4 regions of the Thioalkalivibrio sulfidiphilus HL-EbGr7 genome follow, and region 2 is predicted to be linked to each of the others. Evidence: predicted binding sites of a transcription regulator. Region 2 holds the regulator's gene; each other region holds the start of a gene.

Region 1 (7,457 bases), 550 kb from region 2:
GTTCGCCCCGTTCCACCGCCTGGCGCAGGGCCTTGATGCCGCCGGGGGTGGTGGGCACCAGCCTGGCGCCGGTGGCCTGCCGGGAGCGGCGCAACAGGCCGTCCAGGGCCTTCTGCCGGGGCGGGCGGTAGAGGCTGGTCATGGGTCCCAGGGAGGCGGCATGCAGGCCGGCGAACTCCCAGCTGCCCAGGTGGGGCGAGACCAGGAACACGCCGCGTCCCTCGGCCAGGGCCCGCTCCACGTGTTCCCAGCCCTCGACCCCGTCCAGCAGGGCGGCGATGCGCTCGGGGCCTGCGCGCCACAGCCAGGATGCCTCGGTGAGCGCCTTGCCGGTCTCCATCAGGCTCCTGCGGGCCACCCGGCGTCGCCAGGTCTCGGATTCATCCGGATAGCAGCGTGCCAGGTTGTCCAGGGAGATGCGCTTGAGGTCGTTGGGCAGCAGCCAGGCGAGCCAGCCGAGCCCCGCGCCGAGGGCGTGATTGATCGGCAGCGGCAGTCGGGCCAGCAGGCCCAGCAGCACGCGCAGCAGCAGGCCACCCATGGGGATGCTCAGGCCCGCTTGCGGGCCGGGGCGGCGGGTGCCTCGGGGATGTCCTCCAGGCCCTGGGACATGAGCGGCCGCAGGGTCGAGAGCAGGTTGCGGAACAGGCGCGGCAGGGCCGCCTCCTCCCGGGCCAGCAGTTCCTTCATGTGCTGGCGCTGGGTGGGCATATCGAAACAGGCAGGGCAGTTCTCGCTGATCACCGGCAGCCCGGCGGCCTCGGCGAAGGCGGCCGTCTGGCGCTCGCGCACGTAGACCAGGGGGCGGATCACCCGCAGGTCGCCGGCGTCGATGCGGTAGTGGGCCTTCATGGTCTTCAGGCGGCCACCGTGGAAGGCGCTCATCAGGAAGCTCTCCGCCAGGTCGTCCAGGTGCTGGGCCATGGCCAGCACGTTGAAGCCGTGTTCCCGGGCGGTGCGGTACATCAGGCCGCGCTTCATGCGCGAGCAGAAGGCGCAGTAGGAGTCGTTGTCCATGTGCTCGGTGGCCAGCTCCATGATGGGCTCGCGCACGTAGTGGTACTCGACCCCCAGCGCCTTCATGTAGGGGATCAGGGGCGAGGGGTCGAAGCTCTCGCTCTGGGGATCGATGGTCACCGCGGCCAGCTCGAAGCGCACCGGGGCGCGGCGCTGGAAGTGATGCAGCAGGTGCAGCAGGCTCAGGGAGTCCTTGCCGCCGGACAGGCCCAGCAGCACCCGGTCGCCGTCGGCGATCATGCGGAAATCGCCCAGGGCCTTGCCGGTCAGGCGGATCAGGGATTTGGGGGGTGCGATGAAGTCGGTCATCCGACCGAAGATACGTGCCATTCAGGGTGCGGGCAAGGGCTCTGGCCACCAGGAGATGCGGGCATAAAAAACCCCGGCGCCATCCTGGCACCGGGGTTTGGCCGTCCTGGCCCCTTGGTGATTAAAGCGTCCCTGGTGGGATCCGTTCCACACCCGAATCCGACGTCCTGTCGAGTGTCCGGGGTTCCCTGAAACCTCCTCCCCTGGAGGGCGATACCATCATTTCCCATTCCGTGGCGGGAGAAAAGGCCCAAAAACGGCCTTTTTTGTAGGAATCTTCCACAATTCGTGTAGGCCTAGGCCTACACAGGCGCTTTTGGGCTGTTTGGGGCTATGATGGGGCCCATTCGGACAGGCCTTGAGGTCCTCGATCATGCGTGTGCTTTACCCGCCCATCGACCCCTATCACATGGAAACCCTGGCCGTGGACCAGACCCACCGGCTGCACCTGGAGACCTGCGGCACTGCCCAGGGTCTGCCGGTGGTGTTCCTGCATGGCGGCCCCGGTTCCGGCTGCGAGCCCTGGCATCGGCGTTTCTTTGATCCCGCCGCCTACCGCATCGTGCTCTTCGACCAGCGGGGCTGCGGCCGATCCCGCCCCCACGCCTCCCTGGAGGACAACACCACCGCCCACCTGGTGTCCGATATGGAGCGCATCCGGGAACACCTGGGCATCGAGCGCTGGGTGGTGTTCGGCGGCTCCTGGGGCTCGACCCTGGCGCTGGCCTATGCCGAGGCCCACCCGGAGCGGGTGCTGGGACTGGTGTTGCGCGGCATCTTCCTGTGCCGGCCCCGGGACATCCACTGGTTCTACCAGGAGGGCGCCGGGCGCCTGTTCCCCGACTACTGGGAGGACTACCTGGCGCCGATCCCCGAGTCTGAACGGGATGAGATGGTCTCCGCCTACCATCGCCGGCTCACCGGTGAGGACGAGGTGGCGCGCATGGCGGCCGCCAAGGCTTGGTCCGAGTGGGAGGGGCGCACCGCGACGCTGCTGCCCAATCCGGGGGTGGTGGACCATTTCCGGGATCCCCACGTAGCGCTCAGCCTGGCGCGCATCGAGTGTCATTACTTCATGAACCAGTCCTTCCTGGAACCGAACCGGCTGCTGCGCGACGCCCACCGCCTGGCGGACATCCCCGGCACCATCGTGCACGGCCGCTACGACGTGGTCTGCCCGCTGGACCAGGCCCATGCCCTGCACCGGGCCTGGCCCCGGGCGAAGCTCGAGATCATCCCGGATGCCGGCCATTCCGCCGGCGAACCGGGCATCGTGGATGCCCTGGTGCGGGCCACGGACGAACTGGCCGTGATGCTGCGATGATCGCCCTGCTGCAGCGGGTCAGCGAGGCCGCGGTGCGCGTGGACGGCGAGACCGTGGGGGCCATTGGCCCCGGCATCCTGGCCCTGATCGGCGTGCAGCGGGGTGACACCGAGGCCCAGGCGGCGCGCCTGCTGGAGCGCATCCTGGGCTACCGCCTGTTCGAGGATGAGGCCGGGCGCATGAACCTGAGCCTCTCGGACACCGGCGGCGGCCTGCTGCTGGTGCCCCAGTTCACCCTGGCCGCCGACACCCGCAAAGGCATGCGCGCGAGTTTCACCCCGGCCGCCGAGCCCGGGCTCGGCAGGGCGCTGTTCGATCACCTGGTGTCCCTGGCCTGTTCGGTTCACACGCCCGTGGCCACGGGATGCTTCGGTGCCCACATGGCGGTGAGCCTGGTCAACGACGGCCCGGTCACCTTCTGGCTGGAAGTGCCGCCGCCCAGATAACGGACAATTCAGAATTCAAGATTCAAAATTCAAAATTCAAGATTCAAAGGAAACGTCACCCCCTTTGAATTTTGAATTTTGAATTTTGAATCTCGATCTCCCTGCGGCACCGACCCGGTGCGCCTGCCCCGCCCTGGTGCGCGGACGGTCGGATCTATCGTGCCCAGGCGCCATTCATCACACGACATCCGCCGCCGGTCATGGATCTGTCCTCTGGCATGGGCCTTGCTCATTCACAGGCAAGGCCCAGCAAGAGGACGAGAGATTCCATGACCCTGCCCCGATCCCGTTTCACCCCCCTGATGCTCATCACAGCCCTGTGCCTGTTCCCGGCCGTCACCCAGGCCGCGGAGTCCGGGCCGCCGGACTGGCTGCCCGCCCTGGACACGGTCTGGCTGGCGGTGGCCGCCGCCCTGGTGTTCTTCATGCAGGCGGGTTTCGCCCTGCTGGAGAGCGGCATGTCCCGGGCCAAGAACGCCGTCAACGTGGTGATGAAGAACTACGTGGACGTGTGCCTGGGGAGCCTGGCCTTCTGGCTGGTGGGTTACGGGCTGATGTTCGGCTTCAACCCCACCGGTTGGTTCGGCCAGTCCCATTTCGCCCTGATCGGCGCCGAGAACGGCGACTACATGGCCCTGCTGTTCCAGACCATGTTCGCCGCCACCGCCGTGACCATCGCCAGCGGTGCCATGGCCGAGCGCACCCGCTACCAGGCCTACCTGCTGGGTGCGGTGCTGATCACCGCCATCATCTATCCCGTGTACGGCAGCTGGGCCTGGGGCGGCGCCCACGGCGGCGAGGGCTGGCTGGCCAGCCTCGGTTTCATCGACTTCGCCGGCTCCACGGTGGTGCATTCCATCGGAGGCTGGGTGGCCCTGGCGGGTGTGCTGGTGCTGGGGCCGCGCCTGGGGCGTTTCGGCCCCAACGGCGAGCGCCGGCCCATCCATGGCCACAACCTCACCCAGGTGGCCCTGGGCGGCTTCATCCTCTGGGTGGGCTGGTTCGGCTTCAACGGTGGCAGCACCGGCGGCGCCGATGTTTCCATCGGCCTGATCAACCTCAACACCCACCTCTCGGCGGCAGCGGGCGCCGCCGGCGCACTGATCCTGCTGGCCATCCTGCGACAGCCGGTGCTGCTTACCACCACGGTGAATGCCTCCATCGGTGGCCTGGTGGGCATCACCGCCGGCGCCGCCACCATGGACCCGCACTTCGCCGTGGTCACCGGCCTGGTCTCGGGCATGATCGTGGTGGCGGGCACGCGCCTGCTGGAGTCCCTGGGCCTGGACGACGTGGTGGGCGCGGTCTCGGCCCACGGCCTGGCCGGCGCCTGGGGCACCCTGGCGGCGGGCCTGTTCCTGGCCGGCGACCTGTTCAACCCCATGCAGGTGGCGGTGCAGTTGATCGGCATCCTGGCCGGCTTCCTGTGGGCCTTCCCCATGGCCCTGCTGATGTACTTCCTGATCGACCGCACCGTGGGCCTGCGCGCCTCCACGGTGGACGAGCAGCGGGGTCTCGACTTCAGCGAGCACTACGAGATCGGCTATCCGGAGTTCCAGGCCGATGTCCTGCACAAGGGCAAGGGGTGAGCGTCATGGCCGTGGACAGCAGGGAATTGCGTCGCCGCCGCCGCGCCATCTACACCGGACTGTGCTCCCTCATGGACGAGGCCGCCGCCCGTGAGGGGCTGGGCCTCTGGGAGCGGGAGTTCTCGGACAAGCCCGTCTATGCCCTGCACGACTTCCTGGCGCGCATCTGCCGGCAGGCCGGGCAGGAGGCGCGGCGCGGCGAACTGCACCGGGCCCTGGTACGCGCCCTGTCCCTGGACGAAGCGGACCTGGCCCCGGACCCGGGTCCCTCGGACCGGGGTGCCGTCCCGGCGGCCAGTGCCTCACCGCCCCCGCCAGCGGGGGCCATGACCGTGTTCGAGTCCATGTACGGCACGATCATGGAGGGGCTCGTGCAGCGGCAGGTGGAGACCGGGGTGCGGGTGCGGGTGCTGCAGCGCCTTGTGGGCCTGGGTCTGCCGGCGGGCCTGCGCGGGCAGGTGACCGACTGGATCACGGGGGAGGCGTCCCAGCTGCCGCAGGCCGTGGGCCTGGAGGGCCTGCGCGGCCTGTTGCACCTGACCTACGTGGCCGCCTGCGAGGAAGTGGGGCCCGTGAGCGCGGACAGGCTGCTGGCGGAGGCGGTCAGGGTGACGGAGAAGCTGGGTGAGGCGGAGGTGTTTTCGCCGAGAGCGCTGCTTTGAAGGCAATTCAAAATTCAAGATTCAAAATTCAAAGGGGGAGGTGACCTTTTCTTTGAATTTTGAATCTTGAACTTTGAATTGCCCCTATCAGCCTCCCCGGCCGCCTTTTTCAAGGGTTTCAGGGCCGTGGGCGCCGGCCATCTGGTGCATGCCTTCCATGTCGATCAGCTGCACCAGCTTGCGGTTGACCTCCAGCAGGCCGAGCTGCTGGAAGCGGGTGAACAGCCGGCTGACCGTCTCCACCGCCAGGCCCAGGTAGTTGGCGATGTCGTTGCGGGACATGGTCAGGTTGAATTCCTGGCGGGAGAAGCCCCGTTCGCCGAAGCGCTTGGACAGGCTCAGCAGGAAGGCGGCCAGGCGCGCCTCCGAGGACTTCTTGCCCAGGAGGGTCATCAGGTGTTCGTCGAACTGGATCTCCCGGCTCATGATGCGGAACAACTGACGTTGCAGGCCTGGCACCTGGCCGGCCAGGTCCTCGAGCCTGTCGTAGGGGATCTCGCACACGGAGGTGGTTTCCAGGGCCCGGGCGGTGCAGGGGTGGATGCCGTCGCTGATGGCATCCAGACCCAGGAGTTCGCCGGGCAGGTGGAAGCCGGTGACCTGTTCCAGGCCGTCGTCGCTGATGGAGGAGGTCTTCACGGAGCCGGCACGCACCGCGTACAGGGCCTGCATGCGGTCGCCGGGGCGGTACAGGTACTCGCCCCGCTGCAGAGGCCGGCGGCGGTTGATGATGCGCTCCAGCGCGTCCAGTTCCTGGTCACTGACCCCCATGGGGATGCACAGGTCGTGGAGGCTGCAGTTGCTGCAGGCCTTTTTCAGGCCATGCAGATCGATGATATTGGACGTGGGCATGCGTGGTTCCCGTGGTGAGGAGGTGTCCCTGTACCTACCTTAACGCTCAAGATACCCGAAGGCTTCGCGGCCCTACAAGCAGCACGCCACTGCAAGCCGGACGGCGCGTGCCAGGGCCAACGGCTGTGATATGATCGCAGGTCGATCAATCCGCGGATTTATTGCACCCATGTCCGAGCGTATCGCCGAAGTCTCCCGGGACACCCTGGAAACCCAGATCCGGGTCCGTATCAACCTGGATGGTCAGGGCAAGGGCCAGTTCGACACCGGCCTGCCGTTCCTGGACCACATGCTCGACCAGGTGGCCCGGCACGGCGTGGTGGACCTGGAGATCGTTGCCAAGGGCGACCTGCATATCGACGCCCACCACACGGTGGAGGACATCGGCATCACCCTGGGCCAGGCCATGGCCAGGGCCCTGGGCGACAAGAAGGGCATCCGCCGCTACGGCCATGCCTACGTGCCCCTGGACGAGGCCCTGTCCCGGGTGGTGGTGGACTTCTCCGGCCGTCCCGGCCTGGAGTACCACGTGGACTACCCCCGGGCACGCATCGGCGACTTCGACGTGGACCTGTTCGGCGAGTTCTTCCAGGGCTTCGTCAACCACGCCGCCGTGACCCTGCACATCGACAACCTGCGCGGGCGCAACGCCCACCACGTGGCGGAGACCATCTTCAAGGCCTTCGGCCGTGCCCTGCGCATGGCCGCCGAACCGGACCCGCGCATGCAGGGCACCACCCCCTCCACCAAGGGCTCCCTGTAGGCCGCGACACCCGCATCCCGAGCAAGGCAGCGATCATGAACACCGTGGCAGTGGTCGATTACGGCATGGGCAACCTGCGCTCCGTGGTCAAGGCCCTGGAGCACGAGGCTCCGGCGGGCACCCGCGTGCTGCTCACCGACAGCCCCGGGGTCATCGCCGCCGCCGAGCGGGTGGTGTTCCCCGGCCAGGGCGCCGCCCGGGACTGCATGGCCGCGCTCACCGCCCGGGGCCTCGATGCCGTGCTGCGCCAGGCGGCCGCCAGCCGCCCGTTTCTGGGTATCTGCATGGGCATGCAGGTGCTGGTGGACTATAGTGAAGAGAACGGCGGCACCCCCTGCCTGGGCATCCTGCCCGGCAAGGTGCGGTTTTTCGGAACGGATCTGCGGGACGCCGGCAGCGGCGACCGCCTGAAGATTCCCCACATGGGCTGGAACCAGGTACATCAGGAAGGCGCGCATCCCCTGTGGCGGGACATCCCCCAGGACAGCCGCTTCT
Region 2 (7,457 bases):
GCAGGTTGGGGTAGTTCAGCACCCGTACCAGCATGGGCAGGTTGAGCCCGGCGATCACCTGGGTCTTGGGCAGCTCCAGCAGGCGTGCGGCGATGTTGCTGGGGGTGGAGCCGTACATGTCCGTGAGCACCAGCACGCCCTCGCCCTGGTGAAGCTGGCCGTGATAGTCCCGGGCCCGGGCCAGCAGCTCATCGGGGTCGCCCGCTTGGGAGACCGCGAGGGATTTCACCTCCATGGGCAGCTTGCCGAGCATGGAGCGCGCGGTGCTGATCAGATCCTCTCCGATGCGGTTGTGGGTGATGATAAGCAAACCTACGGTCATGGGATGATCGATCCGTTATGTGCGGATTTCAGGACAGTTCCCGGTGGCGTGTGCTGACGTTCAGGCCTCGGGTTTGACGGAAGTGCGCGGCCAGGCGTTCGGCCAGATAGACGGAGCGGTGCTGGCCCCCGGTACAACCCAGTGACACGGTCATGTAACTGCGATGCTCCGCTTCAAAACAGGGTATCCAGCGTTCCAGGAAATCCCGCAGGCTGTCGAACATCTCCTGTACCACCGCGTGTTCATCGAGATAGGCCCCCACGTCCGGATCTCGCCCGGTCAGGGACCGCAGTCGCGGTTCCCAGTAGGGATTGGGGAGACAGCGTACATCGAAGACGAAATCAGAGTCCACAGGCGAGCCGTGTTTGAATCCGAATGACTGGAACAGCAGGGACAGGGCGTCGCCGCCGGCCTGCTCCACCCGGTCGCGGATCAGGTGGGTGAGCTGGTGGACGTTGGTGCGGGTAGTGTCCAGGGTGAGGTCGGCGCGTACGGCGATGCGGGCCAGCAGGCTGCGTTCCAGGCGCAGGGCCTCCACCAGGGGCATGCCCTTGCGGGCCAGGGGGTGCTTGCGCCGGGTCTCGCTGAAACGGCGCAGCAGGATGTCTTCGTCGGCGCGCAGGAACAGGATTTGCGCCTCCACACCCTGGGCCCGGATCTCCGCCATGATGTCGTCAAAGTGATCCAGCTCCTCCAGGCCGCTGCGCACGTCCACACCCACGGCGGCCAGCTCGTAGAGGGGCATGCGCGGGGCCATGAGCTGGCGAACGAAGGCGGACAGCAGGCCCAGATGCAGATTGTCCACGCAGTAATAGCCTGCGTCTTCCAGGGCGTTGAGTGCCACGGATTTTCCCGAACCGGACAGACCGCTGACGATGATCAGTTTCATGTCTCGCTGTCTCCCATGGCGCGACGCTGGCGCTCGGACAGGTCGTCGCCTGCATAGTAACCCTTGGTGCGCAGCAGATGATTGCGCACCGCGGCTTCCACCATCACGGCCAGGTTGCGCCCCGGCGCCACGGGCAGACTGATGACCGGGATCTCCAGACCCAGGATGGTGCGACTCTGGCGGCCACCGTGCAGCCGGTCCAACTCCTGCTCCTCGCCATTGCCCAGATCGAACAGGCGGATGATGAGTTTCAGGTACTTGCTGTCCTTGATGGCGCTGTCCCCGTACATGGAGCGAATGTTGAGTACCCCCAGGCCACGCACCTCAAGAAAATCCTGCAGCACCGCCGGGCAGGCGCCGCGCAGGGTGTCCGGGGTGATGCGGGCGAATTCAGGGGCATCGTCGGCCACCAGCCGGTGGCCGCGGGTGATCAGTTCCAGGGCCAGTTCGCTCTTGCCCACGCTGCTGTTGCCGGTGAGCAGCAGTCCGATGCCCAGTACCTCCAGGAACACGCCATGGACCGTGATGGTTTCGGCCAGTTTGTTACTGAAGAAGTAGCGCAGGATGTTGATCAGCTCGTGCCCCGGCAGGGGCGTGCGCAGCAGGGCCACGTTACGGGTCTCGGCCTGGGCCTGCAGGGCGAGGGGTGGCTCCAGGGCGTCGGTGACGATGATCATGGCGGCGTGGCCGTCGGTGATCTGTTCCACCAGGTCACGCTGGGAATTCTTGCGCAGCCCCAGGAGATAGTGCATCTCCTCGTTGCCGAGCACCTGGATCTGGTTGGGGTGGATCAGGTTGAGATGTCCCACCAGGGAGGGGGCGGCGTCGGCGCTGGGGTGGCGGGACAGCCGGCGTTCGCTGCCGCGCAGGCCGGCCACCCACTGCAGGCCCAGGCGTTCGTCCATGGCCTCGACCAGAGAGCGAACGCTGAGCCAGTCGCTCATGGGGTGGCGCCGTCTCCGTTGCCGTCCCAATGGCGAACCTGGTCGAGCAGGGTCTCGCCGTCATCGGCCGAGCGCAGGCTCGCCAGGGTGGAGGGGTCTGCGAACATGCGCGCCAGGGTGGCCAGGATCTCCAGGTGCTCGTCGGTGGACTCCTGGGGCACCAGCAGCGCGAACAGCAGGTCCACGGGCTCCCGGTCGGGAGCGTCGTAGTCCACGCCCCGCTCCAGCTTGATGAGTGCGGCCACGGCGTTTTTCACTCCCGCCACGCGACCGTGGGGGATGGCCACTCCATGGCCCAGACCGGTGCTGCCCAGACGTTCACGGGAGATCAGACTTTCGAAGATCTCGCCGCTGCTCAGATCCGGCTGGCTGGTTGAGAGCATCTCGCTCAGGGTTTCCAGCACGCGCTTCTTGCTGCTGATTTCCCCGGTACGGGAGACCCGTTCCGGCGCGAGGAGTTGACCGATATTCATGGGATGAGCTTACTCGCTGTGGTTGCGGTGTGAGCCTTCTGCGCGGTGGTGATCCTTGAGCTTTTCCTTGTGCTTGACCACCTGGCGGTCGAGCTTGTCCACCAGGGCGTCGATGGCGGCATACATGTCCTGATCGGTTGCGTCGGCGAACAGGTTGTTGCCGCTCACCAGCATGGTGGCCTCTGCCTTCTGCTGCAGCTTCTCTACGGTAAGGATCACGTGCACGTCGATGACATTGTCGAAGTGCCGCTCCAGGCGATCGAACTTTTCGTTCACATAGTCGCGCAGGGCAGGGGTGAGATCCACGTGGTGGCCGGTGAGATTGATTTGCATGGAAGACTCCTTTCGTTAAGTGAATATGTTCAGTGGACGTTCAGATGAGCCGCTTGCGCTCGTTGGAAGGTGGTATGGACATGGCCTCACGGTACTTGGCCACGGTGCGCCGCGCCACATGGATGCCCCGGTCCACCAGGATCGAGGCGATCTTGCTGTCACTCATGGGCTTGCCCTGGGGCTCCTCGGCGATGAGCTTCTTGATCATGGCGCGGATCGCCGTGGCGGAGCACTCGCCACCGTCGGCGGTGCCCACGTGGCTTGAAAAGAAATATTTGAATTCGAAAATGCCCCGGGGGGTGTGCATGAATTTCTGCGTGGTCACCCGGGAGATGGTGGACTCATGCATGTCCAGTTGCTCGGCAATATCGCGCAGCACCAGGGGTTTCATGGCCTCTTCGCCCTGTTCCAGGAAGGCGCGCTGCTGTTCGACGATGGCGATGGCCACCCGCAGCAGGGTCTCGTTGCGGCTTTGCAGGCTCTTGATGAACCAGCGTGCCTCCTGCAGCTGGTTGCGCATGTAGACATTATCCTGGCTGGTGTCGGCGCGGCGCACGAAACTGGCGTAGAGCGGATTGACCCGCAGCCGCGGTGCGATGTCCGGGTTCAGCTCCACCTGCCAGCGACCTTCATGCTTGCGCACGAACACATCGGGGACGATGTACTCGGGGTTGATGTTGCTCACCAGGCTGCCAGGGCGTGGATTGAGCCCCTGGATCAGGCCGATGATCTCCTGCAGGTCTGCCTCGCTGACATGCAGGCTGCGCAGCAACTGCTTGTAGTCCCGGGCGCCCAGGCAATCCAGGTGGGAGCGCACCAGCTCCCGGGCCTTGTCCAGCCAGGGGGTGTCGGCGGGCATCTGCTGGAGCTGGATGAGCAGGCATTCGGACAGATCCCGCGCGCCACTGCCCACCGGGTCGAGCTGCTGCACCAGGTGCAGTACCGCCTCGATCTCCTCCAGGGGCAGGTCGATCTCCAGGTCGTTGGACAGGCTGGCCTGGATGGCCTCCAGGGATTCGCTGAGATAGCCGTCCTCGTTGATGGCGTCCACCAGGGTCATGGCGATGACCCGGTCCTCCGGGCTCATGGGGGTGAGATTGAGCTGCCACATGAGATGTTCATGGAGGGACTCGCCGGCGCCACTCTGGTTCTCGAACATGTCCCGGCCGTCGTATTCCGGCATACCGCCGGTGGCGCCCGGCGGGGCTACGTCGTAGATCTCATCCCAGTTGCTGTCCACGGGCAGTTCGTCGGGGATGTCCTCGCCGCGGGCGCGGTCGTCGGCATCTTCCGGGGTGTTGGTGGTTTCGTTGCGATTGTTCTCGGCCTGATTGGTGACCGAGTCGTTGCCGGTCCCCAGGTCCACGGCATCCGCCTCGGCGGATTCACCCTCCCCCTCTGCCTCACCGGCCTCCAGGGCCTCCAGCATCGGATTGGTCTCCAGGGTTTCCTGGATCTGGGTCTGGAGTTCCAGCGTGGAGAGCTGCAACAGGCGGATGGCCTGCTGCAGCTGGGGCGTCATGGTGAGGCTCTGGCCGAGACGCAGCTGGACGGAAGGTTTAAGCATGATTCAGTGTTTGAATGTGGCTGGCAGCCGAAAGGGCGCAGATTCTAAAGCATCCGGCGTGTGTGTGGCAGGTCCGGGCCCGATGGCGGCCCTTGCTGGCGGGAGCGTTGTCATGGCCCGGCGGTTCATAGGCCGATTATAGGGTAGGCCGGGTTAAATTTGGCACGGGATGTGCGAGATGATGTCCCAGGCTTACAGTCGGAAATGCTCGCCGAGATACACCTTGCGCACCATTTCGTCGGCCAGCAGGTGATCGGGCGGGCCTTCGCTGATGATACGCCCTTCGCTGAGGATATAGGCGCGGTCGCAGATGCCCAGGGTCTCGCGCACGTTGTGATCGGTGATGAGTACGCCGATGCCCCGGTCCTTGAGGTGGGTGATGATGCGCTGGATCTCGATCACTGAAATGGGATCCACGCCGGCGAAGGGTTCATCCAGCAGGATGAAGGCCGGCTCCGTGGCCAGTGCCCGTGCGATCTCCACCCGGCGCCGCTCACCACCGGACAGGCTGATGCCCAGATTGTCGCGGATATGGGTGATCTGCAGTTCTTCCAGGAGGGATTCCAGGTGTTGCTGGCGCTCGGTGGCCGAGAGGTCTCTGCGGGTCTCCAGCACGGCGAGGATGTTGTCTGCGGCGGAGAGCTTGCGGAATACCGAGGCTTCCTGGGGCAGGTAGCCCACGCCCATGCGTGCCCGGGCGTGCATGGGAAAGGCGGTGATGTCCCGTTCGTTGAGCAGGATCTGGCCCTCGTCGGCGGGCACCAGGCCGACGATCATGTAGAAACAGGTGGTCTTGCCGGCGCCGTTGGGCCCCAGCAGGCCCACCACCTCGCCGCTGTCCACATGGACCGAGACGCCGTTGACCGGGGTGCGGCCGCGGTAGCGCTTGATCAGGTCCTGGGCGCTCAGACGACTCACTGGCTCGAACCGCTGCCGCCGCCACGGGTGTTTTCGGCCGGGGTCAGGATGACCTCCACGCGACCGCTGTCGCCGGAGGCTGCGTCCAGTGTCTCCCGGTCCATGTCATAGACAATCCGTGCGCCACGAAACTCGTCCTGTGCCTGCCAGATGCGGGCATCGCGGGTCAGCACCATGCGACGTTCAGCGGCCAGGTATTCCATGTGCCGCGCCTCGGCGCGCACCTCGCGGCCGTCCTCGGTGAGGGTGCGCAGCCTGGCCAGGTTGCCTTCGGCCTCCATGCGCTGCAGCACACGGCTCGGTGAGTGCACGGTGAGCGTGTCCGCGTGGATCACCAGGTCCCCCTGGGTGACTTCCACGTTGCCCCGGTAGACGCTGACGCCTCGCTGGTCGTCCAGTTCGGCGCTGTCGGACTGGATGCGGATGGGCAGATCCCGTTCAGAGGCCGAGGCCAGGGCCGTGATCAGGGCGAGCATCAGGCCTGCGAACAGGGTGGCGACCAGCGGGCGTTTAAGGGAAATACGTGGCATCTGCATCATGCAGCAACTCCAGGATGCTGGTTTGTAGATCGGCGCGCAGGCCGGTGCCGTCCACCTGATACTGGGGGCTGCGCACCTGCACCGGGGCCTCGGATTCGGCCCGCTGGGGCTCGGGCCAGACGGTCACGTCCCGGGTGTGAATGTCCACGGTGGCGTGGGCGGGGCCTTCGGGGCGGGACATGTGCACGGCCCCGTACAAACGCACCTCTTCACCATCAGGAGAAACCCAGGCCTGCTCCGCGTTCAGGGTCCAGTCGGGGGCGTCGGGCTGGTTCATCACCATGACCGGTGTCTCCACCAGGCTGGATCCGTCCAGCTGATACTGCTCCATGCGTTCACCGCGAATGCTGTGACGGGGCAGGCCGTCGGCGCCGGTGACCGTGAGGGTGAACTGTTCCATGTACAGCTCCGGGGTGTCCGGGGCCGGGGAGATGAATACCTCCAGGCGCTGCTCCACATCCCGGCCCAGCCAGAAGCCCAGGGCCGTCACGGTGGTGGCAACGAGTACGATGCTTGCGCGCCGCAGGCTCATGCCAGGTAGGGGGCCAGCATGCGTTCCAGGTTCCCCTGGGACTGCAGGATGAATTCGCAGACCTCCCGGGCCGCACCCCGGCCGCCGGGCAGGGCGGTGACCCAGTGGGCATGCTGTTGCACCAGTGGATGGGCGTCGGCCACGGCGATGGCGAAGGCCACCCGGCGCATCACCGGCAGGTCCAGTACATCATCGCCCACATAGGCGGTGTGCTCGGTGCTCACTCCGGCCTGCTCGAGCAGACCGTCCAGGGCGTTGAGTTTATCGCGCCGGCCCTGCACCACCAGGTCAATGCCCAGATCGCGCATGCGATGGGCCACCACATCGGAATTGCGCCCGGTCAGAATGCCCACTTGCACGCCACTGTCTGCCAGCATGCGCATGCCGTGACCGTCCTTGGAGTTGAAGGCCTTGTATTGCTCGCCGCCGTCGCCCAGAAACAGGCTGCCGTCGGTGAGCACGCCATCCACGTCGAAGAGGACAAGCTTGATGTTTCTGGCAAGTTCGAAGGGGTCGCTCATGAGGGCAGTTGCTGGTGGCTGGTGGATAGGGTCAGGAGTATGAGGTTCTTCCTTGCTACTTGCCACTCGCCACTTGCTACTGGTTTTAAACCACGCCCGAGCGCAGCAGGTCGTGCATGTTGAGGGCGCCCATCAGTTTGCCCTCATCGTCCATCACCGGCAGGGCGCTGATCTTGTGGTCTTCCATGAGCTTGAGGGCCTCCACGGCCAGCATGGCGGGACGGGCCTGCTTGAACTGCCGGGTCATGATCTCGCCGATGGTGGTGTTGTGCACGTCGATACCCTTATCCAGGGTTCGGCGCAGATCGCCGTCGGTGTAGACGCCCATGACCTGGTCCTCGGCGTCCACCACCACGGTCATGCCCAGGCCCTGGCGGGTGATCTCCAGCAGGGCTTCGCGCAGGGGGGCATCGGCGCCC
Region 3 (7,457 bases), 990 kb from region 2:
GGGACTGGCCCTGGGCGATCACGAAGGCCGAGGCCACCGTGCCGAGGAGGCTCGCCGCGCCACCGAAGACCACCACCAGGAAGGTGTCGACGATGTAGAGCGTGCCGCTGGTCGGGCCCGTGGAGGAGATGGTGGTGAAGGCCGCGCCGGCGATGCCGGCGATGCCGCATCCGACGGCGAAGGTGATGCGGTCCACCCACTTGGTGTTGATGCCCACCGCGCCGCTCATCTCGCGGCTGGCCATGGTGCAGCGCACCCGCAGGCCCCAGCGGGACTTGAACATGAACCAGAACACCGCGATGGTGACGAACAGGGTGAGCACCATGATGCTCATGCCGTTGATCGGAATGTCGATCATGGGCGTGGGCTGCCAGGAGCCCTGCAGCCAGTCAGGCAGTCGCGGACTGACTTCGCGCGCGCCGAAGGTGGAGCGGAAGATCTGCTGCATGATCAGCGCCAGGCCCCAGGTGGCCAGCAGCGTGTCCAGGGGGCGGTGATAGAGATGACGGATCATCACCACCTCGATGAACAGCCCCACCAGGAAGGCGGCAATGAAGGCCAGCGGGATGGCAAGGAAGATGTAGTAATCGATCGCCCAGGGTGCGTGGGTCGCAACCAGGCTTGAAATCATGTAGGTGGTGTAGGCGCCGATGACCATGAATTCGCCATGGGCCATGTTGATGACGCGCATCTGACCGTAAATGATGGCCAGACCGAGGGCCATCAGCAGCAGCACGCTGAAGAAGCTCAGTCCGGCGAACCCCTGCATGGCGGCAATGGCCATCAGGTCCTGTGCTGAGAAGTCGCCCATGTGTGTGATTCCTTAGGGATGTGGAAGGAGTTGCCCTTGGGTAAGGGCGGGTGCCCTGCAATCTTCCTGGGCACCCGCGCCTATGCCTGTTACTGGTAACCCTCGGGGAACGGGTTGGGCTCGATCAGATCCGACTCGAACACCACGTCCGCCTGACCGTCGCGGCGCCACTTGCCGATGCGAGTCTTGCTCCACAGGTGGTGATTCTCGTGGACCTTCACGTAGCCTTCCGGCGCCGTGGTCAGCTCGATGCCCGGGGAGGCGGCGGTGACCTTGGCCACGTCGAAGCTGCCGGCCCGCTCCACGGCGTCCTTCCACAGCCAGGGACCGAGGTAGGCGGCCTGGGTCACGTCGCCGATCACGCTGTCGCTGCCCCAGCGTTCCTTGAAGGCCTTCACGAAGGCGATGTTGTTTTCGTTGTCCAGGCTCTGGAAGTACTTCATGGAGGAGTAGAAGCCCTCCACGTTCTCGCCGCCGATGCCCAGCACTTCGTCCTCGGTGGTGGCCAGGGACAGCAGGGTGGTGTTGCCGCCGTTGAGGCCCGCGGAATTGAGCTGACGGAAGAAGGCCACGTTACTGCCACCCACCACAGCGCCGAAGATGGCATCGGGACGACGCAGGCGGATGCGGTTGATGTTGGAACCGAACGAGGTATGGCCCAGGGGCGCGTAGTCCTCGCCCACCACGGTGCCGCCCAGCTTCTGCTCGATGTGGATGCGGGCGATCTTCATGGAGGTGCGCGGCCAGATGTAGTCGGAGCCGATCAGGTAGAAGGTCTTGGCACCCTTCTCCTTGGCCAGCCAGTCGAGGCTCGCGAGGATCTGCTGGGTGGCCTCCTGGCCGGTGTAGATGACGTTGGGGGACTGTTCCAGGCCTTCGTAGAAGGTGGGGTAGTAGAGCAGGCCGTTCTCGCGCTCCAGCACCGGCAGCACGGCCTTGCGGGAGGCGGAGGTCCAGCAGCCCATGATCGAGGCCACCTTGTCCTGGCGCAGCAGCTTGCGGGCGCGCTGGGCGAAGGTGGGCCAGTCACTGGCGCCGTCCTCGACGATGATCTCGATCTTGCGGCCCAGGATGCCGCCCATGGCATTGATCTGCTCGATGGCGAGGGTCTCCGCTTCCACGGAGCCGGTCTCACTGATGGCCATGGTGCCGGTGAGGGAGTGCAGGATGCCCACCTTCACGGTGTCGTCAGTGACGGCGAGGCCGGTGGTGTTGATTGCGGACGTGGCAGGCTTGCCGAATGCCACAGGCGCGCTCATCACGCCGCCGGCGGCGAGCGGCAGGCCCATCATGGTCTTGAGCATCTGGCGACGGGTAAATGGTTTCTTGATATCAGCCATGGGTAAACACCTCGGTTCGGTTGGTCATGGATCCCTGTGGGGAAACGGATGGTCTTCGCTTCGCCCTAAGCCGAATGCAACGGATGTGCCAATGGCAGTGGAATGCGCGTTTAACCGCGTGGGAACAGTCAAAGGATTCACCGGCGCATGAGGTGTCGCGTACCGCTCCGATGAAAGCCATGCCCGATCCGGGTGCAGATGAAGTGTGACGGGCACCCATTGGGCGCATGAACCGTGTCAGTCTTTGTCAAGGAATGCCGGAATGGGCTGGCACGATTCTGGCTGACAATCCGGAAGGCCATCCGGTCATTCAGCATCAATCGCGATTCGGGGAGAGACATGACAGCGACTGCCCTTGCCGGTGGGGACGGTATCAAGCAACAACTCTCGGTGATCCAGGAGATCGCCAAGCTGCTGGACCGGCCGCTGGATCCTCCGCGCACCGTGCAGAGCATTCTCAGATTGCTGTCCCAGATGCTGGGGCTGAACTGTGGTCGCGTACTGGCACCCGACAGTTCAGGGCTGGTGCTGGAGGTGAAGTATTCCTATGGGCTGACCCATGCGCGTCTCGCCCAGGGCGCCTTTTCCGTGGGCTACCACGAGGGCGTGACCGGCTTCGTGATGCGCACGGGTACCATAGGCCTGGTCACCGACATCGATCAGGAGCCGCTCTATCTGCAGCGCATCACGGAGCGAAGCGGCGGGAGCCATTCACCCATTGCCTTTATCGCGGTGCCCATCCTGGAGTCGGGAACGCCCATCGGCGTGCTGTCGGTGCAACGGGAAGGCATCCGTCACCGCGCCTTCGATTCCGATATCGCGGTGCTCCGGGTGGCGGCCTCGGCCATCGGTCAGGTCATGCGCATTCGCCAGTTCCTGAACCAGCAGACCGAGCACCTGATGCAGGAAAACCAGAGTCTCAAGAACTCCATCGTCATGGAGGGCATGCTCCAGAAGAGCCTCTCCCACGGCATCATCGGCTCCAGTGAATCGCTCATGAAGGCCGTCAAGCAGTGCATGCAGGTGGCCCACAGCGAGGCGCCGGTGATGCTGCTCGGCGAGTCCGGTACCGGCAAGGAGAAGTTTGCCCGCATGATCCACCAGCAGAGTGACCGCAGCGAGCACCCCTTCGTGTGCATCAACTGCGCGGCCATCCCGCCGGACCTCCTGGAGGCGGAGCTGTTTGGTTACGAAAAGGGCAGTTTCACCGGCGCGAACGGCGCCAAGAAAGGCAAGATCATGCTGGCCGATGGCGGCACCCTGTTCCTGGACGAGATCGGTGACATGCCCCTGCAGTTGCAGGCGAAGCTGCTCCGGGTCCTCCAGGAGCGCCAGGTGGATCCCATCGGCTCCACCCGAGGCGTGCCGGTCAACTTCAGGCTCATCACGGCCACCCACGTGAACATGCAGGAGCATGTCAATGCGGGGCATTTTCGTCTCGATCTCTTCTATCGCCTCAACGTGGTGCCCGTGTACCTGCCGCCCCTGCGCACCCGGCACGAGGACATACGACCGCTGGCCCTGCACTTCCTCAATGAACTCAATCACCGCTACCGGCGCAACATCACCCTGCATCCGGCCGCCCTGCACGTGCTCGAGCGCTACAGCTGGCCGGGTAACGTGCGCCAGCTACAGAACGTGCTGGAACGGGCCATGCTGATGGTGGAGGACGAGGTGATCGATCAGGAACAGATGACGCGCATCCTGGCGGAGCAGAGTGCGGTGAAGCTGCCCAAGCAGGGTCCTGACAGGCCCGTGGAGGCCGGCATGGCAGAGGAACGCGGCGTGCGCGGCGAGGCATTCTTGACCGGGGCCATGCCCCGGGCCTACCAGTGGGTGCACCAGGATGATGCGCAACGCATCCGCAATGCCCTAGAACAGACCCGTGGCAACCAGGCGGGGGCCGCGAGGCTTCTCAACCTGACGACCCGACAGTTGCGCTACAGAATGGAAAAACTCGGTCTTCGCATGGTCCGTGACTAGCTCCGATTGTGACATAGGCATGCGATAAGTAGGTTTGTCCGGGGTGCAGCAAAACAACAATGTATGACAATGTCACTCAATGTAATCCCGGATAAACAGCTTGTTAGCCTGGATTGCCGGTAATTCATCATGTGATGAATCCATCCTGTTCTTTGCGAAATACTCCCCGGTGAATGTACCGGACCCGATCACGGGTCACGCGGTCATGAGCACGGGTCCTCCATCCCTGTTCCTGCACACCGCTTCTATTGGCACATTTCTGGCTTGAGTACCCGTGTTGGTCCGGGCGTGCAGGTGCGTGTCCGGAGAACATTCCGTCCGGCACAGACAGGTTCTGCGCCCACGGCCTTGCAAGGTACATCTAACCGGAGAACCACCATGCCCGAAACACTGATCAGTTACGATTTCAGCAAGCCACCCGAGGAGCAGGACATCAAGCCACACAACCGGTGGCATCCTGACATTCCCATGGCAGTCCGGGTCAAGCCCGGCGCCGAGTTCCGCCTGCAGTGCTTCGACTGGACCGGCGGCCAGATCGAGAACAACGACAGCGCCAACGACATTCGCGACGTGGACCTGACCAAGGTGCACTACCTGTCCGGCCCCGTGGGTATCGAGGGTGCCGAGCCCGGCGACCTGCTGGTGGTGGACATCCTCGACGCCGGCCCGCTGCCGGATCAGCTGTGGGGTTTCAACGGCATCTTCGCCCGGGAAAACGGCGGCGGCTTCCTGGTCGATCATTTCCCCGAGGCACGCAAGTCCATATGGGACTTCCACGGTATCTACACCAGCTCCCGGCACATCCCCAAGGTGCGCTTCCCGGGCATCATCCACCCCGGCCTGATCGGTACCCTGCCTTCCAAGGAACTGCTCAAGCAGTGGAACGACCGGGAAAAGGCCCTGGTGGACACCGATCCGAATCGTGTGCCGCCCCTGGCGACCCTGCCCTACGAAGAGACCGCCCTGATGGGCAGCATGAAGGGCGAGGAGGCCAAGGCCGCCGCCCGTGAAGCGGCCCGTACCGTGCCGCCCCGCGAACACGGCGGCAACTGCGACATCAAGAACCTGTCCCGCGGTTCCCGGGTGTACTTCCCCGTGTATGTGAAGGAGGCCGGCCTGTCCATGGGCGACCTGCACTTCTCCCAGGGCGACGGCGAGATCACCTTCTGCGGCGCCATCGAGATGGCGGGCTTCATCGAGCTGCGTGTCAACCTCATCAAGGGCGGCATGAAGAAGTACAACATCAGCAGCCCGATCTTCCAGCCCAGCAAGATCGATCCCCAGTTCAAGGACTACCTGATCTTCGAAGGCATCTCCGTGGACGAGGACGGCAAGCAGCACTACCTGGATGCGCACATTGCCTATCGTCGCGCCTGTCTGGCCGCCATCGACTACCTGAAGAACTTCGGCTACTCCGGTGAGCAGGCCTACGCCATTCTGGGCACGGCGCCGGTGGAGGGACATATCAGCGGTATCGTGGACATCCCCAACGTCTGCGCCACCCTGTGGCTGCCCACCGAGGTGTTCGAGTTCGACATCCATCCCACGGATGCGGGCCCGGCCATCGAGATCCCCTCGGGTATCGATACCTCGCGCACCAGCTGATGAAGCATCGACGGATGGCCGGTCTCCGGCCGGCCATCCCGTCTTATACAGGAGAGAAGAGCCGCCATGCCCATCTACGATTATCACTGTGACCAGTGCGGAGAGTTCTCGGTGATGCGCCCCATGGCCGAGTCGGCCCTGGATCACGACTGCCCGGAATGCGGTGAGACCGCACCGCGCATCATCAGCGCGCCGCGCCTGGCCATCATGGACCCCTCCAACCGCATGCGCTGGGAGCGCAACGAGAAGAGCCGGCATTCACCCGCCGTCGCGCGACGTTCCTCCTGCGGCTGCACCGGTGCCCACACCTGCGGCAGCAGCAAGAGCCAGGACAAGGCCAAGCCCGTCGATCCGGAGGCCAAGCCGGCGCTGCGCAAACAGACCAAGAAGACCGCCAGGCCCTGGATGCTGGGGCACTGATCGTTTCCGTATTCCATTGATCTGATGAAGGCGCCCCTGATGGGGCGCTTTTGTTTTGAAAGGCGGTTCTCTCGCGGAGACGCAGGGACGCGGGGGAAATCATTGACCTGCATTCCCCGTGGCTCTGTGGCTCCGTGAGAGGACATGTCTTGAGCAGGCCTGCTCAAAAGCAGCTCTCTCACGGAGCCACGGGGGCACGGGGAACGGATAGGAAAATTTTCTCCGCGCCCCTGCGCCTCTGCGAGAGAATCGTTTTTAGGCTTTTGGCTATGCGTTGAGAGCGACAGGCACAAAAAAGGGGACAAGCCTAAGCTTGTCCCCTGGTCGACTCCTGGGAGAGTCAGGCTTGTGCCTGTGTCATCAGAACTCGATGGGCAGGCTGAAGCTCACCACAAACTTGGGATCGTTGTTGAACTCGCCATCCACGTCATCCACGACCAGACCCAGGGTGAAGCTCAGGTTGTCGTTGTAGTTGTAGCTGACGTCCACGTGGGAGTACTCGAACTCGTGCTGGCCGTAGGCCAGGGTGAAGTCACCCACGTTCACGCCGACCATGGCGTACCAGTAGTCTTCCAGGTCTTCCAGGCCGTAGTGGTAGCTCAGGAAGGCGGGGCCATAGCTCAGGCCCAGGATCAGTTCGGCCACGTCGCCGGGGGAGATTTCAACTTCGGGGTACACGTAGGTGGCGTAGCTGACGTCGATGCCGAAGTCGCCGATCTCGGTGCCGTAACCCACGTAGAGGTCGTACTCGGTGCCCAGAGCCTCGTCACCGGAGGAGGTCCAGATGCCGGCGTAGAAGCCGCTGGCGCTCACGCTCAGGTCACCCCAGACAGCAGCGCCGCCGCCCAGGTCAAAACCACGCCAGTAGTACATGCTGGCGGCGCCGATCTCCGCGGAGACTTCGGTAGCATGGGCGGCCGGGGCCAGGGCGCCAAGGGCCAGGGCGGACGCGACGGCGGTGGAAAGAACCTTGTGCTTCATTTTCATGCGAGTTTCCCTCAAGTACTTAGGTTGATGACCCTTGCGAAACCAGAGCCGAAGCTCGTGACCCGCCGGTTCGAAACAGGGGCTGGTTGGCCCACGTAACGGTAGATGCATATTCAGTGCCAACTAATGGAGGCGTCAGAAAAGCGCAACATTTGGGCAAAAAAACACGCTTTCCATGGCGTGGACGCAACACTTGTAGTTCGTTTTGGGGCGTGGATGTGGATGGTTTGCACTGATCTGGTGCAATAAGGGCTTCAGGGCTGCAGCAGCCCCTGGGTTTCGATGAAGCGCACCACCTGGTCCAGGCCCTG
Region 4 (7,457 bases), 1.0 Mb from region 2:
GATGCGGGTGCTTCATGGTCGGTCTCGCGGGGGCAAAGGGATTCAGGACTGGAGTTCCAGGATGATCACCGCCTGGCCGGCATGCACCGAGCCGCCCCGGGCGCAGAGCACCTCGCGCACCACGGCCTCCTCGTCCGCCTCGATGGGGATCTCCATCTTCATGGCCTCCACCACCACCAAGGTGTCGCCGGGGGCGACCCGGTCGCCGGGCTTGACCGCGATCTCCCAGACGCTGCCGGTGACCGGCGAGGCCACCGCCAGGCAGCCCTCGGGCAGGTCGAAGGGCGCGTCGGAGGTGGATTCATCGTCCGGCAGCGCATCCACGTGCTCTGCCTGGCCGGCCTGCTTCCAGCGCTCCCGCTCCGCCTCGAAGGCGGCCTGCTGGCGGGCCTTGAAGGCGGCGATGGATTCGGCGTTTTCCTCCAGGAAGCGCAGGTAGTCGCCGAGCCTCAAGGTGGTCTCCTCGATGCGCAGGTTGAAGCGGCCGTGCACGAAGTCCTCGCGCATGCGCAGCAGTTCCTCGTGGCTCACCGGGTAGAAGCGCAGCTGGTCGAAGAAGCGCAGCAGCCACTGCTTGCCCTCGGTGAAGTCCCGGGTCTGCCGGTAGCGGTTCCACATCTGCACCGTGCGGCCCACGAACTGGTAGCCGCCCGGCCCTTCCATGCCGTAGACGCACAGGTACGCGCCGCCGATGCCCACGGCGTTCTCCGGCGTCCAGGTGCGCGCCGGGTTGTACTTGGTGGTCACCAGGCGGTGGCGCGGGTCCAGCGGCGTGGCCACCGGCGCGCCCAGGTAGACGTCGCCCAGGCCCATGACCAGGTAGCGGGCGTTGAACAGGATGTCCTTCACCTGATCGATGTCTTCCAGGCCGTTGATGCGGCGGATGAACTCGATGTTGCTGGGACACCAGGGGGCGTCGGGGCGCACCGACTGCATGTACTTCTCGATGGCGAGCCGGGTGGAGGGGTCGTCCCAGGACAGGGGCAGGTGCACGATGCGGCTCGGCACCTGCATGTCCTCGATGGCGGGCAGGGCGTCCTCGGCCTGCTTGAGCAGCCGCACCAGGTCCGCCTGGCCGATCACCCGGCTGTCGTAGTGCACCTGCAGGGAGCGGATGCCCGGGGTGGTCTCGATGATGCCCTCGATGGCCTGGCGTTCGATCCAGTCCATCAGGGCGTGCACCCGGAAACGCAGCCTGAGATCCAGCACCAGGGGGCCGTACTCGATCAGCAGGTAACGGTCGCCGGCCTGGCGATAGCAGACGCCCACGTGATCCGCGTCTGCCTCACGCCGGTACAGGACGGGACTGGTGTCCACGCCCGGCACCCGGGCCTGGATGGCGGGGGCGGGGGCGGGGGACAGGGTGGCGATGCAGCGGTCCTGGTGCGCCTCCAGGGCGTTGGCGCTGGCGATGTCGGTGCAGTGGAAGCGCAGGGTGTCGCCGGGGGTGAGCTGGCCCAGCTTCCACAGTTCCGCCTGGATGATGGTCACGGGGCACACGAAGCCGCCCAGGCTCGGTCCGTCGGGACCCAGGATCACCGGCATGTCGCCGGTGAAGTCCACCGCGCCGATGGCGTAGGCGTTGTCGTGGATGTTGGAGGGGTGCAGGCCCGCCTCGCCGCCGTCCTCCCGGGCCCACCGGGGCTTCGGGCCGATCAGACGCACCCCGGTTCGGCTGGAGTTGTAGTGCACCTCCCAGTCGGTGGCGAAGAAGGTCGCCATGTCCGCGTCGGTGAAGAAGTCCGGCGCGCCGTGGGGGCCGTAGGTGACCTGAATGACCCAGTGTCTGCCGTAGGCCGGGATCAGGGCCGCCGGGATCTCCCGGCAGGTCTCGTCCGGTGCGCTGGCGGCGTTGAGTCGCAGCACGTCGCCCGTCCGCAGGGTGCGCCCGCCGTGGCCGCCGAACTGGCCCAGGGTGAAGGTGGACTTGCTGCCCATGTAGTCGGGCACGTCCAGACCACCCTTGACCGCCAGGTAGCTGCGGCTGCCGGCGCCGCTGATGGCGCGCAGCCTGAGGGTGCTGCCGGCGCGCACCGGCACCGGCTGCCAGTAGGGGATCTCCTGGCCGTCCAGCAGGGCCTTCATCCAGGCGCCGGTGAGCGCAATCACCGTGTCCGTGTTGAAGCGCAGGGTCGGGCCGGTGACGGTCAGTTCCAGGGCCGCCGCGCCTTCCGGGTTGCCCACCGCCCGGTTGGCCAGGCGGAAGGCGAGATGGTCCATGGGGCCCGAGGGCGGCACACCGATGGGCCAGTAGCCGGTGCGCCCGGGGTAGTCCTGCACCATGGACTGGGTGCCGGGGGAGAGCACCTCGAGGGTGGCGGGGCGGTAGGCGAGGCGATCCAGGTAGCGGGTGTAGTGCTGCGCCTGCCGGAACACGTCGTCGGCGAGGATCTGGCCCAGGTAGGGCAGGTTGGACTCGATGCCGTGCAGCTCGGCGCACGCGATCGCCTCGCCGAGCCGGGCCCGGGCCTCGTCCCGGTCCGCGCCCCGGGCGATGAGCTTGGCGATCATGGGGTCGTAGTGGGGCGAGATCTCGGAACCCTGTTCCACCCAGGTCTCGACGCGAATGTCCGAAGGCAGGCGCAGTGCGGTGAGCACGCCGCTGGAGGGCTGGAACTGCTTGCCCGGGTCCTCGGCGTAGAGGCGCGCCTGGATGGCGGCGCCCCGGGGGGCGTGCCGGTAGGCGCCCAGGAAGTCGCGCTCGCCGGCGGCCAGGCGCACCATCCAGGCCACCAGGTCCACGCCGGTCACCTCCTCGGTGACCCCGTGTTCCACCTGCAGCCGGGTGTTCACCTCCAGGAAGTAGAAGGCGCCGGTCCGGGTATCGTAGACGTATTCCACGGTGCCGGCGGAACGGTAGTTCACCGCCTGGCCCAGGCGCACCGCCGCGTCCATGAGCTGCGCGCGCAGGCCGTCGTCGATGCCCGGCGCCGGGGTCTCCTCGATCACCTTCTGGTTGCGCCGCTGCACCGAGCAGTCCCGTTCGCCCAGGGCCACCACGCGGCCCTCGCCGTCGCCGAAGATCTGCACCTCCAGGTGCCGGGCGTACTCCACGTACTTCTCCAGGAAGATGCCGCCCTGGCCGAAGTTGTTGCGGCTCAGGCGTTCCACCGAGTGGAAGGCCTCCTCCAATTGCTTCTCCGAGCGGCAGATCTGCATGCCGATGCCGCCGCCGCCGGCGGTGCTCTTGAGCATCACCGGGTAGCCGATGCGCAGGGCCTCGCGCCGGGCGTGGTCCAGGTCGTCCAGCAGGCCGGTGCCGGGCAGCAGGGGCACGCCGTTCTCGGCGGCCAGGGACCGGGCCGTGTGTTTGAGGCCGAAGTCGCGCATCTGCTGCGGCGTCGGGCCGATGAAGGCGATGCCCGCCTGCTCGCATGCCTCGGCGAAGGCGGCGTTCTCGCTCAGGAAGCCGTAGCCGGGGTGGATGGCCTCGGCGCCGGTGCTGCGGGCCACCTCCAGGATCTTGTTCCAGTCCAGGTAGCTGTCCCGGGCCGGTGCAGGGCCGATGCACACCGCCTCGTCCGCCTGGCTCACGTGCAGGGAGTGGGCGTCGGCCTGCGAGTACACCGCGACCGAGCCCGCGCCCATGGACTTGAGCGTGCGGATGATGCGGCAGGCGATGGCGCCGCGGTTGGCGATCAGGACCTTGTTGAACATGGGGCGCTCGTCATCAGTCGGGACAAGGGGCTGCGGGCGCTCACGCGTCCCAGACCAGGACCTCCACCGGCGTCGGGTTGTAGGCGTTGCAGGGGTTGTTGAGCTGCGGGCAATTGGAGATCAGCACCAGCACGTCCATTTCCGCGCGCATCTCCACGTAGCGTCCCGGCGCCGAGAGGCCGTCGGCGAAACACAGGCCGCCCTCGGGGGTGACCGGCACGTTCATGAAGAAGTTGATGTTCGACGACAGGTCCCGCTTGCCCATGCCGTGGTCGTGCTCGGCCAGCGCCAGCAGGAAGCTGTCCCGGCAGCTGTGCATGTGGCGCTTGTCCAGAGCGTAGCGCACGGTGTTGCTCTCCGCCGAGCAGGCGCCGCCCAGGGTGTCGTGACGGCCGCAGGTGTCGGCGGTGATGGTGAGCATCACCCGGCCCTCGCTGGACAGGAGCTGGGTGCCGGTGCTGAGGTAGATGTTACCCTGGGCGCGGATGGTGTCGTTGGCGCTGTAGCGCTCCTCCGGGTCGTCCGCGTTGTAGAACAGGGTGTCCACGGCCTGGTTGCCTTCCAGGTCCAGGATGCGCAGGGTCTGGCCCTTGCGCACGATGCCGGTGAAGGGTTCCCCCGCGGGGACCACCTGGCGGAACACCGCCTGGCTGGCATCCAGGGGGCTTTCGACGAGTGCTGTGCTCATGATCGGTCTCCGGGTCTTGTGCTCAGCCCAGGGGGTAGAGGCGTTCGGTATTGGTAAAGGCGCGCTGGTTCTGCGCGCAGTGGTTGCGGCAGGGATCGTCGGGGCCGGGCGGGTCGGAACGCCACACCAGCAGGTCCACGGGTCTGGGCGCGTAGGCGGGCGCCGGGTCCAGGGGATGCTGGCAGGTGGAGAGCACCACCAGGGTGTCCATCTCGAAGCGCAGGTCCAGGTAGTCGCCGGGTTTGGAGTTGCCCGGATTGAACACAAGGGCGCCGTCCTCGTTCACGGTGACCTTGCTGAACAGGTTCAGGTTGGCCACCACGTCGCGCCGGCCCAGGCCGTACTTGCCCAGTTCGTTGACCAGGCTGTCGAAGCCGTTGCGGTGGTAGGCGTTGCGGTGCTCCTGGTAGCGGGCCTCGCCGTATTTCTGCTGCACCAGGGCGGCGTTGGACAGCCCGCCGATGGTGTCGTGCCAGCCGCAGGTGTCCTCGGTGATGGAGCAGATCACCCGGCCCATGTCGCTGTAGCAGACGTTGCCCCGGGTGAGGAACGCGGTGTGCTGGCCCTTGAGGGTGTCAGCCATGTTGTAGCGTTCCGTGGTGTCCTCGCGGCTGTAGAGCAGCATGGCCACGTTGGCGCCGCCCTCCGGGTCGGTGAGGCGCAAGGTGGTGCCGCGGCGCAGCACCCAGGACCAGTGGGCGCCCGCGGGCACGCGCTCTTCCCAGAGCCTGCGTGACTCGTCCGGTGTGTTGTTCATGTGGTCGGTCTCCATGAGTAGTACGGATTCGCGAATTCGTAATACTGACTAGGCAGGTTGCGTGCCAAGGCAGCCGACGGGCGGCGCGCCTTGCGCCGCGGCGATGTGCGGGGTTGAGTCTGCCGCTCGCCTGCACCAGGGCGGGGCATGACAGGTGCCGGGGCACGCATTTGGTGCCTCAGTTGCCACGGGCGGGCGGCTGGTGCACCTGGGGGATGAGGGTGGTGGTCAGTTCCAGCTTGCCGGAGATCACACCCCGGTTGGTGATCATGCGGTCGGCGATGACCTGCAGCTGGGTCGCCGGGCCCTGCACCAGGATCACCTCCATGGCGCGGTTGTGCATCAGGTGGATGTGCAGGGAGCTGATCACCTCCTCCACGTGCTCGTGCTGCAGGTCCGCGAGGACCTTCTGCAGGCGCGGCGTGCTGTGGTCGTAGAGCAGGGTGATGGTGCCGGCCATCACCTCGTTGCCCAGTTCCCGTTTGTGGGCCACCAACTGGTGGCTGATCATCTCCGCCAGCGCCGCGGAACGGCTCTCGTAACCGCGCGCCTCCACCATGTCGTCCAGCTGCCCGAGCAGGGGCTCGGGCAGGGAGATGCTGATGCGGCTGACGCCTCCGTTGGCTTTCATGGGCTTTCCCTAGAACAGGTGGCTGTAGCGTTCGATCTCCCAGGCGGAGATGGTCTGGTGGTAGCTGGTCCACTCGGCGCGCTTGTACTTGATGAACTCGTCGCGCAGGCCCTGGCCCAGGGCCTCGACCACGAAGGGGTCCGCCTCGAAGGCATCGATGGCCTCGGCGAGGCTCTTGGGCAGGAACTCGATGCCCCGGTCGGCGCGCTCGGCGTCGCTCAGTTCGTAGAGGTTGTCCTCCTGGGGCCTGCCCGGGTCGAGGCCCTCGCGGATGCCTTCCAGGCCCGCGGCCAGGGCCAGGGTGGCGGCCAGGTAGGGGTTCACCGCGCCGTCGGCGTTGCGCGACTCGCAGCGTCCGCCGCCCATGGGCACGCGCACGGAGTTGGTGCGGTTGTTGGAGCCGAAGGAGTTGAACACCGGCGCCCAGGTGAAATAGGGCATGTCGCCCTGGCGCACCAGGCGCTTGTAGCTGTTCACCGTGGGCGCGAAGGCGGCGCACAGGGCTTTGCCATGCTTGATGATGCCGGCGATGAACTGGTAGCCGATCTCGGTCAGGCCCAGGCCGCGGGGGTCTTCCTTCGGATCGCAGGCGAACAGGTTCGCGCCGGTCTCAAGATCATAGAGGGACATGTTGAAGTGGGCGCCGTTGCCGGTCTTGTCGGCGAAGGGCTTGGGCATGAAGGTGGCGATCAGGCCTTCCTCCTTGGCGTACTCCTTGGCCATCAGACGCAGGAAGGTGAAGCGATCGCAGGTGGTCAGCGCGTCGGCGTAGCGGAAGTCGAACTCGAACTGGCCGTTGGCGTCCTCGTGGTCGAAGGAATACAGGTCCCAGCCCAGGGCGTTGATGGTGGTGGCCATCTTGTCCAGCCAGGTGAACTGATCCAGGAAGGCGCGCGCGTCATAGCAGGGCTTGACCAGCCGGTCGTCGGGGTTGGGGACCTCGAGGCCGCCGTCCCCGGTCTGGCGCAGCAGGAACACCTCCGCCTCGATGCCTAAGTTGAAGCCGAAGCCCATTTCGTTGGCCTTCGCGATCATGTTCTTCAGCGCCACCCGGGTGCTGAACGGATAGGGCTTGCCGTGGAAGGTGTTGTCCGCGGGCATCCAGGCCACCTCAGGCCGCCAGGGCAGCTGGATGATGTGGTCCAGGTCCGGCACCGAGGCGATCTCGTCCTCGTTGGGGGCCTGGCCCAGGCCGTCCAGGGCATAGCCGGTGTAGAGCTCGGAGCCGTGGGCCATGTGGGGCAGGTGGTCGATGGGCACCACCTTGCCCTTGGGCACGCCGTGGATGTCCACGTAGGCGCCGAGGCAGTACTTCACGCCCTGGGCGCGCAGGCGGTCCTGGATCTGGCGAATCTCGTCGGCGGTCTTGGTCTTCATGTCAGGGTTTCCCGTTGTCGGGTTGGATGGATCTGAAATAGGAATGGGGCAGGGGTGGCGTCTCCGCCATGCCCTTGCGCACCCGGGCACTGAGGTCCTCCACCATCCAAGCGTACAGGGTCGCGCCCTGTTCCCGGTTGGCGCGGCTCGGGTGTCCGGTGACGCCGTTGGTGCTGGTGCGGTTGACCGGGTGGGCGAACACGCAGTCTTCGGTGCGGTCGGGATCGTCGGCGTCCCGGATGCGCTCCGCGCGCAGCATGTGTGGCGAGAGCGCCATCATCAGTGCCGTCTCGGCGGCGTTGGCGTGCCAGTCCATGCCGTCCGCGCAATGGGCCGTGCGCACCCGC

The links. Region 2 encodes sigma-54, which starts transcription at its own class of promoters, with help from an activator protein. Its sites were predicted from a motif close to TGGCANGNTNCNTGCTT; they were not measured.
Region 1: the regulator sigma-54 is predicted to act here: its motif matches at 3,311-3,327, upstream of TGR7_RS01040 (ammonium transporter).
Region 3: the regulator sigma-54 is predicted to act here: its motif matches at 2,375-2,391, upstream of urtA (urea ABC transporter substrate-binding protein).
Region 4: the regulator sigma-54 is predicted to act here: its motif matches at 5,153-5,169, upstream of TGR7_RS15490 (urea amidolyase associated protein UAAP1).

What each region holds. Positions count from the first base shown of each region.
Region 1 covers NC_011901.1:226,859-234,315, forward strand. The annotation lists gene TGR7_RS01020 (lysophospholipid acyltransferase family protein) at 1-541, opposite strand, end outside; gene TGR7_RS01025 (tRNA 2-thiocytidine biosynthesis TtcA family protein) at 550-1,347, opposite strand; gene pip (prolyl aminopeptidase) at 1,700-2,650, shown strand; gene dtd (D-aminoacyl-tRNA deacylase) at 2,647-3,096, shown strand; gene TGR7_RS01040 (ammonium transporter) at 3,366-4,685, shown strand; gene TGR7_RS01045 (hypothetical protein) at 4,691-5,347, shown strand; gene fnr (fumarate/nitrate reduction transcriptional regulator Fnr) at 5,435-6,199, opposite strand; gene hisB (imidazoleglycerol-phosphate dehydratase HisB) at 6,369-6,962, shown strand; gene hisH (imidazole glycerol phosphate synthase subunit HisH) at 6,998-7,457, shown strand, end outside.
Region 2 covers NC_011901.1:778,691-786,147, forward strand. The annotation lists gene TGR7_RS03565 (PTS sugar transporter subunit IIA) at 1-322, opposite strand, end outside; gene rapZ (RNase adapter RapZ) at 351-1,211, opposite strand; gene hprK (HPr(Ser) kinase/phosphatase) at 1,208-2,155, opposite strand; gene TGR7_RS03580 (PTS sugar transporter subunit IIA) at 2,152-2,628, opposite strand; gene hpf (ribosome hibernation-promoting factor, HPF/YfiA family) at 2,638-2,961, opposite strand; gene TGR7_RS03590 (RNA polymerase factor sigma-54) at 3,002-4,528, opposite strand; gene lptB (LPS export ABC transporter ATP-binding protein) at 4,721-5,446, opposite strand; gene lptA (lipopolysaccharide transport periplasmic protein LptA) at 5,443-5,985, opposite strand; gene lptC (LPS export ABC transporter periplasmic protein LptC) at 5,957-6,517, opposite strand; gene kdsC (3-deoxy-manno-octulosonate-8-phosphatase KdsC) at 6,514-7,038, opposite strand; gene TGR7_RS03615 (KpsF/GutQ family sugar-phosphate isomerase) at 7,124-7,457, opposite strand, start outside.
Region 3 covers NC_011901.1:3,256,377-3,263,833, reverse strand. The annotation lists gene urtB (urea ABC transporter permease subunit UrtB) at 1-811, opposite strand, end outside; gene urtA (urea ABC transporter substrate-binding protein) at 901-2,151, opposite strand; gene TGR7_RS15610 (sigma-54 interaction domain-containing protein) at 2,491-4,134, shown strand; gene fmdA (formamidase) at 4,513-5,739, shown strand; gene TGR7_RS15600 (FmdB family zinc ribbon protein) at 5,806-6,159, shown strand; gene TGR7_RS15595 (TorF family putative porin) at 6,520-7,146, opposite strand; gene ureG (urease accessory protein UreG) at 7,401-7,457, opposite strand, start outside.
Region 4 covers NC_011901.1:3,230,611-3,238,067, reverse strand. The annotation lists gene atzF (allophanate hydrolase) at 1-16, opposite strand, end outside; gene uca (urea carboxylase) at 43-3,657, opposite strand; gene TGR7_RS15495 (urea amidolyase associated protein UAAP2) at 3,698-4,345, opposite strand; gene TGR7_RS15490 (urea amidolyase associated protein UAAP1) at 4,368-5,102, opposite strand; gene nikR (nickel-responsive transcriptional regulator NikR) at 5,281-5,733, opposite strand; gene glnT (type III glutamate--ammonia ligase) at 5,743-7,110, opposite strand; gene TGR7_RS15475 (creatininase family protein) at 7,112-7,457, opposite strand, start outside.